DNA from 2 places in the Streptomyces sp. NPDC031225 genome. Region 2 is predicted to be linked to the other one. Evidence: riboswitches for the same ligand, from Rfam matches in the RefSeq annotation. Region 2 holds a riboswitch; the other holds the start of a gene.

Region 1 (6,523 bases), on a different contig from region 2:
TGCTGCTGCCCCTGGTGGCACGGGAGTTGATCGACGACCTGTCCCACGACCGCACGATCACCGGCGCGTTGTTCATCATGTCGGCGCTCGTGATCACCAACGCGGCGATGGGCGGACTGGGTTCGTATGTGCTGCGGCGCACCGCGGAGTCGGTGGTGCTGGGCGCGCGGCGCGCCCTGTCGTCGTATCTGCTGCGGCTGCGCATCCCGGCCGTGGACCGTACCGAACCCGGCGATCTGATGGCCCGGATCACCTCGGACACCACCCTGCTGCGCGAGGTCACCACCGACTCGCTGGTGGGCCTTGGCACCGGCGGCCTCACGCTGGTGGCGACCGTGGTGATGATGGGCCTGGTCGACCCGGTGCTGCTGGGCGTCACGCTGGCGGTGATCCTGGCCGCGGGCACGGTGCTCGGGGTGATCGTGCCGCGCATCAACCGGGCGAGCCGGCAGGCGCAGGACGCGGTCGGTGTGATGGGCGCGTCGCTGGAGCGGATCCTCGGGGCGCTGCGCACGGTGAAGGCGTCCGGGGCCGAGCACCGGGAGGAGCTGACGCTGCACGCGGCGGCCGAGGAGTCGTGGCGGCAGAGCGTGCGGGCCGCCAAGTGGTCGGCCGCAGCGGGCAACACGGCGGGCCTCGCGATGCAGATCGCGTTCATCACGGTGCTCGCGGTGGGCGGGGCGCGGGTCGCGACCGGGGCGATCGACGTCGGCACGCTGGTGGCGTTCCTGCTGTACGTCTTCTATCTCATGTCGCCGATCCAGCAGGTCGTGGGGGCGATCACGCAGTACCAGACGGGTGCGGCGGCGCTCGCCCGCATCCAGGAGGCACTGAGCCTGCCGGCCGAACCGGCGGCTCTGCCCGCGCCGTTGCCCGCGGACGGCGCGGCACCGGCGGCCGTCGCCTTCGCGGACGTCCGGTTCCGGTATGCCGACGATCTGCCGTACGTCCATCACGGCGTGACCTTCGATGTGCCGGCGCGGGGCATGACGGCGTTCGTCGGGCCTTCGGGGGCGGGCAAGACGACGGTGTTCTCGCTGATCGAGCGGTTCTACGATCCCGAGTCCGGGGCGGTGACGCTGGACGGGCGGGATCTCGCCGAGTGGGATCTGCCCCAACTCCGCTCCGCCATCGGGTATGTGGAGCAGGACGCGCCGGTGCTGTCGGGGTCGCTGCGGGAGAACCTGCTGCTGGGGAACCCGACGGCGGACGAGGACGCGGTGGCGCGGGTGCTGAAGACGACGCGTCTGGACGGGCTGGTGGCCAAGCTGCCCGGCGGCCTTGAGACGCTGGTCGGGCATCGGGGGACCAAGCTGTCGGGCGGTGAGCGGCAACGGGTGGCGATCGCCCGTGCGTTGCTGCGGCGGCCCCGGCTGTTGCTCCTTGACGAGGCCACGTCCCAGCTGGACGCGGTGAACGAGGCGGCGCTGCGGGACACGGTGGCCGATGTGGCGCGTACGACCACGGTGTTGGTCGTGGCGCATCGGTTGTCCACGGTGACGATGGCCGACCGGATCGTGGTGATGGATGCGGGGCGGGTGCGGGCCGTGGGAACGCACCAGGAGCTGGTCGCCGGGGATCCGCTGTACGCGGAGCTGGCGGCGACGCAGTTCCTCGCCACCGCAGGGTGAGTTCGCGCCGTCGGCTTCCCGGCCGTCTGAGCCGCACGGCATCTCCTGCTCGCGGGCGCGTGGATCGTGTGGAACACGCGGCAGCCCGTCCGGGTGCGGCTGACGTGCCGGCCGACGCCCTCGTCCACCGGTCGACGGAAGTCCGTTCCACCCGAGCACGGGCGCACCCCCAGCGGCGGGCGTCGGTGGCCGCCGCACTGCCGCGGCCTCCTGGCCCGGCATCCGGTCCGGGTACCGGAGGCCGCAGACCGGGGGTTTGTGGGCGGCCGCAGGTGACGGGGCCGGGCGCGGTCTTAAGCGGTCGCATGCGATCGGCGACGGCCATCCGCAACGGCGCGCACGAGTACCGCTCCTGAGGCAGCGTCAGCACCTCGGGCAGCCCTCCTGACAAGGGTCCCGGCGCCCGGTGGTCGTCCTGCCTGAGGCATCCCCGGCCCTGATGCCACTTCCGGCGGACACACACCGAGGGCCGCCCGGATCACCGGGCGGCCCTCGGTGTGTGTGCGGGAGCGGTCAGGCCTCGACCGCGGGTACCAGCCCGGTGACGGGGGCGGCGAGGTCGGTGACCTGGTGCAGCTCGTTGAGCTTGTACAGGTCGTTGGCCTTGTTCAGCTGCGCGGAGACCTTCGGCATCTCGGCCTTGTGCTCCGCGGGGATGTCGCTGGCCGCGAGCGAGTCGAGCATGGCGATCGGGCTGAGCGGGCTCGCCTCCGGGGCAGCCGCGTCGGCCGCGTTCGCGAGGGGGGCGGCGAGGCCGGTGACACCGACGGCGAGACCGACCGCGGCGACGATACGTCGAGTTGAGATCATGTTGTCAGCAACGCCACCGACCCCCTGGCGGACACGGCCGTCCGGCGCCGCTCACTCGTCAGGCGGAGCGCCCGTACTGGGCTTGCCGTGACCGCCGAGGCGGAGGAGTCTCGTAGGAAAGAGGCCCTACGCGGCCCGCTCCTCGTCGGGCCGCGGCCCTCGAAGGAGGTCACCATGGGCACTGCGGCACGCTCCGGTTTCGACGCCGACGCACTGCGCCGGGGCATCGAAGGACACACTGCGGCGACTCTTCTGTCGCTCTACGCGGACGACGCCGAGATACGCGTCGTGGACCGCAACAGCCAGCCGAGCCACCCCACGGTGCTGCACGGCAGGGACCAGATCAGCGCGATGCTCGACGACGTCTACAGCCGCGACATGACGCACAAGCTGGAACAGTGCGTCGTCGACGGCGATCACGTCGCCTTCAGCGAGTCGTGCGAGTACTCCGACGGGGTACGCGTCCTCTCCGAGTCGATGCTGACCCTGCGGGACGGCAAGATCACCGAGCAGACCCTGATCCAGGCGTGGGACGAATAGCGAGAACGAAAAGGCCGAGGGTCCGGGTCACGTCGAACGGCTGACCTGGACCTTCTCGGCGCGGGGAGTATCCGCGCGGCAGGTTCTGCCGCGGTGCCCGCGGAAAGGAGCACGGGGCACGTCGGGCGGTTGCACGTCGGTTAGCCTGATGTCCGGACCGTGACTGGCGCTGAGGTGGATCACCACCGGGGAGCGGTTCGCACATTCGATGCCGTGCGCCTGGGCGATTCCTTCGATCGGCTCAGGAGTGGACCATGTCCCAGGCACGGCTCATGGACGGCACCGCGCTTGCCCGGCGCATCGGCGAGGACACCGCCGAGCGGGCGGCAGACCTCACCAAACGCACAGGTCAGTCCCCTTGTCTGGCCACGGTACTGGTCGGCGAGGACCCCGCCTCCGTCACCTACGTGCGCATGAAGCGCAACCGCTGCCGCAAGGCCGGCATCGAGTCCCGGCACGTGGAGCTGCCCGCGGCCACCACCACCGAGGAACTCGTCGGCACACTGCGTGCCCTGTCGGTCGATCCCACCGTGCACGGCATCCTCCTCCAGCACCCGATGGGCGCGCACATCGACGAGCGGGCGGCGTTCGAGGCGATCGCACCGGAGAAGGACGTCGACGGTGTCACCTTCGCCTCCTTCGCGACGATGAGCTTCGGCCTTCCGGGCTTCGTGTCGTGCACGCCCGGCGGGATCATGCGGCTGCTCGACGCGTACGACGTCGACCCGGCCGGCAAGCGTGCCGTGGTCGTGGGCCGCAGCGCGATCCTCGGCAAGCCGGCCGGCGTGCTGCTGCTCGCCCGCGACGCCACGGTGACCTACTGCCACTCCCGTACGGCGGACCTGTCGGCTGCCGTACGGGAGGCGGACATCGTGGTCGCCGCGGTGGGCAGGCCCCGGCTGATCCGGGGCCAGGACATCAAGCCCGGCGCGGTCGTGATCGACGCCGGCTACAACGCGGGCAACGTCGGCGACGTCGACTTCGACTCCGCGGTGGAGCGTGCCTCGCTGATCACACCGGTGCCGGGCGGCGTGGGTCCGATGACCATCGCCACGCTGCTGGAGCAGACGGTGGCGGCCGCCGCCCGGCAGCTCGGGGCCTAGCGCGGGCCGCGGGGGTCGGCCGCTCACCCTCGGGCCGCAGTTCGCGACGAGGGTGAACTGGCCGGATGTCACGGGTCGTTGAGGCCCTGTGGCGGGCCGTGGCGCCATACTGTCCGTCGTGCGGGTAGCGATCATGACAGCGGGCTCCCGGGGCGACGTGGCCCCCTTCACCGGTCTCGGGCACGGTCTGGCGCGGGCCGGTCACGAGGTCACCCTGGTCACCCACAGCCGTTTCGAGCCGCTCGCGGCCCGGGCCGGGCTCGGGTTCCACGCCCTGCCCGTCGATCCGCGGGCGGAGCTGGAGTCGTCGCGCGGGCGGGCCCTGCACCGCAGCACGACCGGCGTGGGCAAACTGGTGCGGGTGGTCGCGATGGCCAGGACCCTGGCCGTGGAGATGGCCGACGAGCTGGTGGCTGCCGCCCGGACCGCCGACGCGCTGCTCCTGTCCGGTTCGGTGGCCCCGCTGGGGCACGCCGTCGCGGAGGGACTGGCACTGCCCAGCCTGGGCCTCAACCTCCAGCCTCTCGCGGCCACCCGGGAGTTCGCGCCGCCCATGCTGGGCGTCGGTTCCTGGGGCGCGCTCGGCAACCGGGTCGCTGGGGCGGGACTGAACCTGGCCGTCGAGCAGGTCTTCGCCGCGGCGCTCCCGTCGGTGCGCACCCGGCTGGGGCTGGCGCCAGTGGGGACGGTCGCGGCGCTGCGGGCCCGGGAGCGGCAGGGCTGGCCGGTGCTGCACGGATTCAGCCCGCGGGTCGTCGCCCGGCCCCGTGACTGGCGTCGCGGGCTCGACGTAACGGGCTACTGGTGGCCGTACGCCGGGGACGAGCGGCTCTCCGACGAGCTGCGCGCATTCGTCGACGCGGGGCCGCCGCCGGTGTTCGTGGGGCTGGGCAGCGCGACCGTGCCCGATCCCGGGAGGATCAGCACCGAGATCGTGCGGGCGCTGCGCCGGGCCGGGCTGCGCGGGGTGATCCAGCGCGGGTGGGCGGGCCTGGCGGCCGGCGGCGACGACATGCTGACCATCGACGAGGCACCGCACTGCGCGCTCTTCCCCCGGATGGCGGCGGTGGTCCACCACGCGGGCGCGGGCACGACCGCGGCGGGACTGCGCGCCGGGGTACCGGCCGTACCGGTGCCGATCCAGTTCGACGAGAGCTTCTGGGCGGCTCGGCTGGTCGCGCTGGGGGTGGCTCCGCGCGTGCTGCCGCTCAGACGTCTGACCGCGGACACACTGGGGGCGGCGCTGGTGCGGGCCACCCGGGATGCCGGTTTCCGGGAGCGGGCTCAGGTGCTGGCGGCACATGTTCGCGAGGAGGACGGGGTGGCGCCGGTGGTGGCGGCCCTGGACCGCATGACCGCGTAGCGCTGTGGGCGGTCAGGCGGAATCCCGGGCGGGCGGTGCCGTCCAGCCCGGTGGCTGCAGGATTCCCAGCAGCTGCCGGACCAGTTCCTCGACGACCTCGTCCAGGGTCGCGTCCACCCACCCGGCGTTCCAGTCGTGGAGCAGACCGTTGACGCTGCCGATGAACGCCGTCGCGGCGAGCCGGAAGTCGCGGGGCGCCGCCTCGCCACGGGCCACCGCCCGCTGTGCCTCGGCGCACACCAGGTCCACCCAGTGCGCCCGGCGGGCCAGGCGCTGTTCCTCCAGCCGCGGGCTGACGCCGATGATCTCGACGAAGGTGATGCGCACCCGACACGGGTCCGCGGTGACGTTCGCCGCGTAGGCGCGGAAGATCGCGGCGGCGCGCTCGGCGAGCGGCAGGTGGTCCCCGCCCGCGACCGCCTCCAGCACGGCTGCCGTCGCCCAGTCGTTGACCTCCAGATGGAGCGCGGCCAGGACGTCCTCGAGGGTGCGGAACTCCTCGTAGAACTGGCGGGTGGACAGGCCCGCGGCCTCGCTGAGGGCCGCGACGGTCGTGGCGCGGTATCCGGGGGTGTCCCCGAAGAGCTGGAGTGCCGCGTCCAGGAAACGCCGGCGTCGATCGGCCTGCCGCTCCGCGGCGGTCTTGCCGCCATAGCGACCGGTCGGGGCCCTGAGCCTGCCCGTCACCGCACCTCCTACCCGGGCCGGACGCTCCGGCCTTCCGTATGTCGCCCAAGTTTGTCGTGCACGCAGTCTTGTGGAGAAGGGCCCCCCTTCCTTACTTTGCAGTAAGTTCACTCTGAATCCACGCGTCTTCAGATTTTCCGATGTGTCATGCCTCCTTCATGAGCCGCCCAAGGGAGCCCCCTCATGTCCGCTCTCCGCCCAAGACACCTGTGCGCCATGGCCGCCGCAGTCGTCCTGGCCCTCACCGCCCCCGCCACCTCCGCGAGCGCCGTGGACGCGGCCGCCCTCCGCGAGGTGCTGTTCGTGGGCAACAACTGGGACGGCACGGCCGACGTCCTGAAGTCCTCCGGTGATCTGGCCAAGATCGGCCGGATCAACGTGATCCCCGA
Region 2 (6,523 bases):
GGTGCCGGGTGGTGGTGGGCGCTTCCGGGGCTGGCTGCCGGAGCCGTACTGGCCCTGGCAGTGCGGTCGTTCGCGCTGCGGAGGCCGTGGGGCCGTCCGCGCCGGGAGCCGGGTCCCCGGCAGGAACTGCGCGATGTGTGACGAAGGGGGGTGACCGGGAGCTTGTGACAGCAGGCCGAGTCGATCGAGGGGGATGGCAGTGCCGAGGAGGGACACAGGGCTGCGGTTCGGGCCGCGCAGGGCGTTGGCGGTGCTCGCCCCGGTGGCGGTGGCGGTGACCGTGTTCGGGGCGCCGACGGCCGACGCGGCGACGCAGCCGATGCGGGAAGCGGGCCTCGACAGACCCGACCTGGCGATGGTCGTCTCCGGCGGCTCGGGCCGGACGAAGGCCCTGCGTTCCGGCGAGCCTGATTTCACTCGTCTGTGGCAGCTGTTCCAGCCGATGTCCACCGGCACGGAGCAGGTGTCGGACGCCTGGGAGGAGGGCCGGTATCCGTCGGTGCGGATCACGGTCGTGTGGGGGCTGACGGGTGTCGGTGGCTGGCCGCAGACGAGCTCGGCGCCGGGTGGTGATGTGGCCGTGGAACGGCAGGACCAGCTGTTCCTGGCCGGCGACGGCACACCCTGGGTCCGCACGGATCCGGCGCCGGAGCAGCAGGACGACGACATCCGCTGGCATCGGGCGCCACGAGCGGTCTTCGACCGGCTGGACCGGACGGGGCTGTTGGGCGGCGGTGAGGTCGAGGGTGCCGACGGGCCCGGGGACCCGGTGGAGGGCGCCTGGTGGGTGCTGCCGGGGCTGGCCCTGGGGTTCGCGGCCGGGGCGGGCGGCACGCGGCTGATACGCCGCGCGGCGGCCCGGCCGGGAGCCGGACCGCCGCGCGAGGGGCCGCGACAGGAACTCATCGATCTCTAGAAGCCATCGGTCCTTGACAACTCAAGAGCGTGACGTGCCGCCCGCCATCGCCGGAGCCGGGTTCAGCCGAGGTCGACCTCGGGGTACAGCGGGAAGCCCGCCACGAGGTCGGTGGCCCGGTGGGAGATCTCGTCCGCGACCTTCGGGTCGAGGATGTGCTGGGCCTTGGAGGGCGCGCCCGACTTGGTGGTGCCGGACTCCGTGGTGGTGAGGACGCGGTCGATGAGGCCGGCCACCTCGTCCATCTCGGCGGTGCCGAGGCCACGGGTGGTCAGGGCGGGGGTGCCGATGCGGATGCCCGAGGTGTACCAGGCGCCGTTGGGGTCGGCCGGGATGGCGTTGCGGTTGGTGACGATGCCGGACTCCAGCAGGGCTGCCTCGGCCTGGCGGCCGGTGAGTCCGTAGGAGGAGGCGACGTCGATCAGGTTGAGGTGGTTGTCGGTGCCGCCGGTGACCAGGGTGGCGCCGCGGCGCATCAGGCCCGCGGCCAGGGCACGGGAGTTGTCGACGATGCGCTGGGCGTAGTCCTGGAAGGAGGGCTGACGGGCCTCTGCGAGGGCGACGGCCTTGGCGGCCATGACGTGCGGGAGCGGGCCGCCGAGGACCATCGGGCAGCCGCGGTCGACCTGGTCCTTCAGGGAGTCGTCGCACAGCACCATGCCGCCGCGCGGGCCGCGCAGGGACTTGTGGGTGGTGGTGGTGACGATCTGGGCGTGCGGGACCGGGTCGAAGTCGCCGGTGAGGACCTTGCCGGCGACGAGACCGGCGAAGTGGGCCATGTCGACCATGAGCGTGGCGCCGACCTCGTCGGCGATCTCGCGCATGATCCGGAAGTTCACCAGGCGCGGGTAGGCGGAGTACCCGGCGACGATGATCAGCGGCTTGAACTCGCGGGCCGAGGCGCGCAGGGCCTCGTAGTCGACGAGGCCGGTGACGGGGTCGGTGCCGTAGGAGCGCTGATCGAACATCTTGCCGGAGATGTTCGGGCGGAAGCCGTGGGTGAGGTGGCCGCCGGCGTCCAGGGACATGCCGAGCATGCGCTGGTTGCCGAAGGCCTGGCGGAGCTCGGCCCAGTCGGCGTCGGAGAGGTCGTTGACCTGGCGGACGCCGGCCTTCTCCAGAGCGGGGACCTCGACGCGCTGGGCGAGGACGGACCAGAAGGCGACGAGGTTGGCGTCGATGCCGGAGTGCGGCTGGACGTAGGCGTGACGGGCGCCGAAGAGTTCCCGCGCGTGCTCGGCGGCCAGGGACTCGACGGTGTCGACGTTGCGGCAGCCGGCGTAGAAGCGGCGGCCGATGGTGCCCTCGGCGTACTTGTCGCTGAACCAGTTGCCCATCGCGAGGAGGGTGGCCGGGGAGGCGTAGTTCTCGGAGGCGATCAGCTTGAGCATCTCGCGCTGGTCCTGGACCTCCTGGCCGATGGCGTCGGCGACGCGCGGCTCGACGGCGCGGATCACGTCGAGGGCGGCGCGGAAGGCCGTGGACTGGGTGGACAGGGGCTGCTGCTCTGACATGGCGGCCTCCGGGCTGCGTGGCTTGTGGCGGTCACGGATCACGGTTCGGCCCAGGCGCACGGCACTTGGTCACTCACAGGCCGCTCCCCGATGGTCCGTCCCATCCCAGCGCGCCAGTCACGGCCTGTCGGCCAGCCTACCGGCCGGGGTGAACGGCTCCGGTGCGGCGTCCACCATCCGAGCGACGGCTTCGAGGTCCGGTCCCGGGTTCTGGACCTCGAAGCCGTGGCAGCGGACTACGTCAGAACAGCAGGTCGGCGAGGCGGTCGATCTGGTCGGGGTCCGAGGCCCAGCAGTAGAGCATCACCTCGTCGGCGCCGATGCCGACGTAGGCGTCGGTCGCCTCGCGGATCTGCCGGGGGGTGGTGAGCATGCCGCTCTCCATGTACGCGACGTGGTCGCTGAAGGCGTAGTAGTCGCGGAGGTTGCCGCGGGCCCGGTCCAGGGTGCTCTCGGGCCCGAGGGCGACGTTCGCCTGAGCGACCAGGCGTGGGCGGCCTGGGCGGTCGTGCTTCTGCCAGGCCGTTTCGGCGTCGCGGAACAGCTTGGACATGAAGGAGGGCGGCAGGGCGGCGCCGAGGAAGCCGTCGCCGAAGCGGCCGACCCGTTCGAGGGCGGCGGGGGCGAAGCCGCCGAACAGGACCTCCGGGCCGCCGGGGGTGGTGGGGGCGGGGCCGATGGGGCCGACGCCTTCGCCGTACGGCTCACCGGACCAGGTGCGGCGCAGCAGGGTCATCTGTTCGTCGAGGCGGCGGCCTCGGCGGTGGAGGTCGATACCGGCCGCCAGGCAGTCGTCCTCGCGGCCACCGACGCCGATGCCGAGGGTGAAGCGGCCGCCCGAGAGGCGGTCGAGGGTCGCGGTCTGCTTGGCGAGCAGGGCGGTGTTGTACAGGGGTGCGATGAGCACCTCGGTCTGGACGCGGATGCGGGACGTGGCGCCGGCGAGGGCCGCGAGGGTGACGAGGGGTTCGGGGTTGTTGTAGACGAGACGGTCGAGCAGGCCGAGGGTGCTGAAGGGGCCCGCGTCGGCGCGCCGGGCCCAGGTGAGCAGCTGGGCGGGGTCGTCGACGGGGAGGCCGAGGCCGATGTTCATGGGTGTGTCCTCCGGAGGGCGTACGGGATCCGCCGGTCGGCCGGATCCGGTGCCGCCCCTCCGTGGTGCCACGCGCTGTGCGCGGACCTGCTCTCGTTCTGCGGCGATGGTTCCAGAGAGCGTGTGCGTCAGAGTGCGAGGACGGTAACGCGGTGGAGCCGGGCGTGACAACGCGTTTTTCGGCACGCTCGCCAGAGGGGCCGTCGCGGGTACGGCCTCGCGGACCCACTCCGCCGGAAAGGCCCGGTGGCCCCTCGGAGATCCCGGCGGACTCCCGTGCCAGTGGGCGCCCTTGAGGGAGCGGGCGGGGTTGGGGTCCTTGTCCGCAGGGCCTGGTACCCCTCGCCGCGAGTGTCGCGGTCGACGCAGCGCTTGTCGGATCCGCAGGAAGCAGGCGGTGAGGGTCGGGGCGGGCGGGTCCGGCCCGCCGAGCGCGACGGCGTCCGAGCGGCTGTGTCGGCGTGCGGCGGGCGCCGAGAGATCGGTAAGAGCGTGACCGGGATCAGCCCACCCCTCTTCCCCTGCCCTAAGGTCCCTTTGTGCTCTTTGGAATGGTGTGCGCTCTCGGTGCCTCGGTCTGCTTCGGAACGGCCACCGTGTTGCAGGCGATGGCGGCGCGGGCGGCGGACGCGGGCGACGGCGGCGACGGGTCGGCGTTCGCGGTGACGTTGTTCCTGCGCGCGGTGCGGCAATGGCGGTATCTGGCCGGGCTGGCACTGGACGGGGTGGGATTCCTGCTGCAGATCGCCGCCTTGCGGTCGGTCCCGATCTACGCGGTCGGTGCGGCGCTCGCGTCGAGTCTCGCGGTGACCGCGGTGGTCTCGGCGCGGCTGCTGGGGGTCCGGCTGAACGGGAGCGAGTGGGGTGCGGTCGGGGTGGTGTGCGCGGGGATGGCGCTGCTGGGGATCGCGTCCGGGACCGAAGGCGACCGGGGCGGGCCGGCGGCCCTGGGGTACGTGATGCTCGGTACGTCCCTGGCCCTGCTGGCGCTGGCACTCTCGGGCGGGCGACTCCCGGAGCGGGGGCGGGCGTTGGCGCTCGGACTGGGTGCGGGGTGCGGGTTCGGGGTGGTCGAGGTGACGGTACGGCTGATCGACTCGCTCGCCCCGTCGGACCTGTTGGCCAACCCGGCGGCCTACGCGCTCCTCGTCGGCGGAAGTGCGGCGTTCCTGTCGCTCACCTCGGCGCTGCAGCGGGGGTCGGTGACCACCGCGACCGCGGGGATGGTGATCGGGGAGACGATCGGGCCCGCGCTGGTGGGGGTGGTGTGGCTCGGGGACCGTACCCGGGAGGGGCTGGGGTGGGTGGCGGTGCTGGGCTTCGCGGTGGCCGTCGCGGGGGCGCTGGCGCTGGCCAGGTTCGGGGAGGCGCCGACGGAGGCGGAGTGACGGGGCTTTTCACACCGACTCGTCCGGCCGAGCCGGCGGGCTTCCGGGCAGGCTTCCGGGCGGGCTCCCGGGCCGCTCAGGGGCGGATCCCGGACGGCTTTCGCGCGGCTTCAGGGGTCTTTCGATTGCTTTCCGTAAATGGCCTCACCGAATTCCGGAAAAGTTACTCCCGGTACAGCTCGACAGAGCACGCCAAGGTGACCGAAAGTCCGATAAAGAGCCACGATCCGGACACTCGAAAACCATCGTTGAATATTTGAACGTGATGTGAAGACATTGCGTACTGGGTGGCGTGAGCAGCAATCCCGTCACCGTCACCGTGGCCTATCACGTGGTGCCGGGCCGTGAGGCCGACTTCCACTCGTGGGGGTGGGCCATGCTGGCCGCGAGTTCGGCACAGCCGGGCTTCCTGGGGGGTGGCGTCCTTGTCGACCGAGAGGCGGAGTGGCATGTGGTCTATCGCTTCGCCAGCGAGGGAACAGCGCGGGCCTGGGAGGATTCGGCCACCCGGACGCAGTGGCATCGCCGGGCGGTGGATTTCGCTCAGCAGACGGAGCGCAGGAGCGTGCGGGGCTCCAAGCTGTGGTTCGACTCCCAGACAGCCATGCCGAAAGCGCCCACCCCACCGGCGAAATGGAAGCTTTGGTTCGTGAACATGAGCGCGGTCTTTCCACCGGTGCTCCTGTTCAATCTGATCGCTCTTCCTTATCTCGGCGGACTCAATCCACTTGTCCGCACGCTGCTGTTGTGCCTGTGTGTGACGGCTCTCGTCACCTGGATTCTTATGCCCCGGCTACAGCGTTTCTTCAAGAAATGGCTGTATCCGCCGCTCCAGGCCCTCCGCGGACGGCACAAAAGACGGACCGCATAGGTCCGGAACGAACCGAGGGAGGTGGGCGGGTGAAGACCCTGCTCATCGACAATTACGACTCTTACACGTACAACCTGTTCCAGCTGCTCGCCGAGGTCAACGGCGAGGAACCGGTCGTGGTCCTCAATGACGCGGTCGACGCGATTCCCGATGTCGGGGAATACCTCGCGGTGTTCGACAACGTCGTGGTGTCGCCCGGACCGGGGCATCCTGCCGAGCCGCGCGACTTCGGCCTGAGTGCCGCCGTACTGGCCGGGTCGTCCATCCCCGTGCTGGGCGTCTGCCTTGGGCACCAGGGCATCGCGCTCGGGGAGGGCGGCCGGGTGGAAGCCGCACCGGAGCCGCGGCACGGGCATCTGTCGACGGTCCGGCACGACGGACGGGACCTGTTCCAGGGACTCCCCCAGGACTTCACCGCGGTCCGCTACCACTCGCTGGCCGTGTCCGAGCCGCTCCCCGAGCCGCTGGAAGCCACCGCCTGGGCCGAGGACGGCGTGCTGATGGGGCTCAGACACCGCAGCCGGCCACTGTGGGGAGTGCAGTTCCACCCGGAGTCCGTACTCACCGACTACGGCCACCGCATGCTCGTCAACTTCCGCAATCTCACGGCGGAACGGGCCCGCAGACCGCGCACGAAGAACACCGCCGTGCCCCCGCCCGAGGCCACGATCCCCCGGCCCTCGTCGGTCATTCCGCGCCCTCGGCGAGCCGCTCCCGCCTACCGTCTGCACACCCGGCGCA

The links. A riboswitch is a leader RNA that binds a small molecule or an ion and turns the genes downstream of it on or off. The one in region 2 is predicted to bind ZMP and ZTP.
Region 1: linked by a shared signal. The riboswitch ahead of ACZ48Z_RS20390 (bifunctional 5,10-methylenetetrahydrofolate dehydrogenase/5,10-methenyltetrahydrofolate cyclohydrolase) and the one ahead of ACZ48Z_RS03390 (glycine hydroxymethyltransferase) in region 2 are both predicted to bind ZMP and ZTP.

The regions. Positions count from the first base shown of each region.
Region 1 is NZ_JBVIHJ010000011.1:156,702-163,224, reverse strand. It holds gene ACZ48Z_RS20405 (ABC transporter ATP-binding protein) at 1-1,631, shown strand, start outside; gene ACZ48Z_RS20400 (hypothetical protein) at 2,145-2,441, opposite strand; gene ACZ48Z_RS20395 (nuclear transport factor 2 family protein) at 2,616-2,981, shown strand; ZMP/ZTP riboswitch at 3,131-3,213, shown strand; gene ACZ48Z_RS20390 (bifunctional 5,10-methylenetetrahydrofolate dehydrogenase/5,10-methenyltetrahydrofolate cyclohydrolase) at 3,236-4,084, shown strand; gene ACZ48Z_RS20385 (glycosyltransferase) at 4,218-5,447, shown strand; gene ACZ48Z_RS20380 (TetR/AcrR family transcriptional regulator) at 5,460-6,134, opposite strand; gene ACZ48Z_RS20375 (YncE family protein) at 6,318-6,523, shown strand, end outside.
Region 2 is NZ_JBVIHJ010000002.1:110,584-117,106, forward strand. It holds gene ACZ48Z_RS03380 (hypothetical protein) at 1-141, shown strand, start outside; gene ACZ48Z_RS03385 (hypothetical protein) at 281-916, shown strand; gene ACZ48Z_RS03390 (glycine hydroxymethyltransferase) at 979-2,430, opposite strand; ZMP/ZTP riboswitch at 2,472-2,561, opposite strand; gene ACZ48Z_RS03395 (LLM class flavin-dependent oxidoreductase) at 2,672-3,523, opposite strand; gene ACZ48Z_RS03400 (DMT family protein) at 4,075-4,911, shown strand; gene ACZ48Z_RS03405 (antibiotic biosynthesis monooxygenase) at 5,204-5,782, shown strand; gene pabB (aminodeoxychorismate synthase component I) at 5,812-6,523, shown strand, end outside.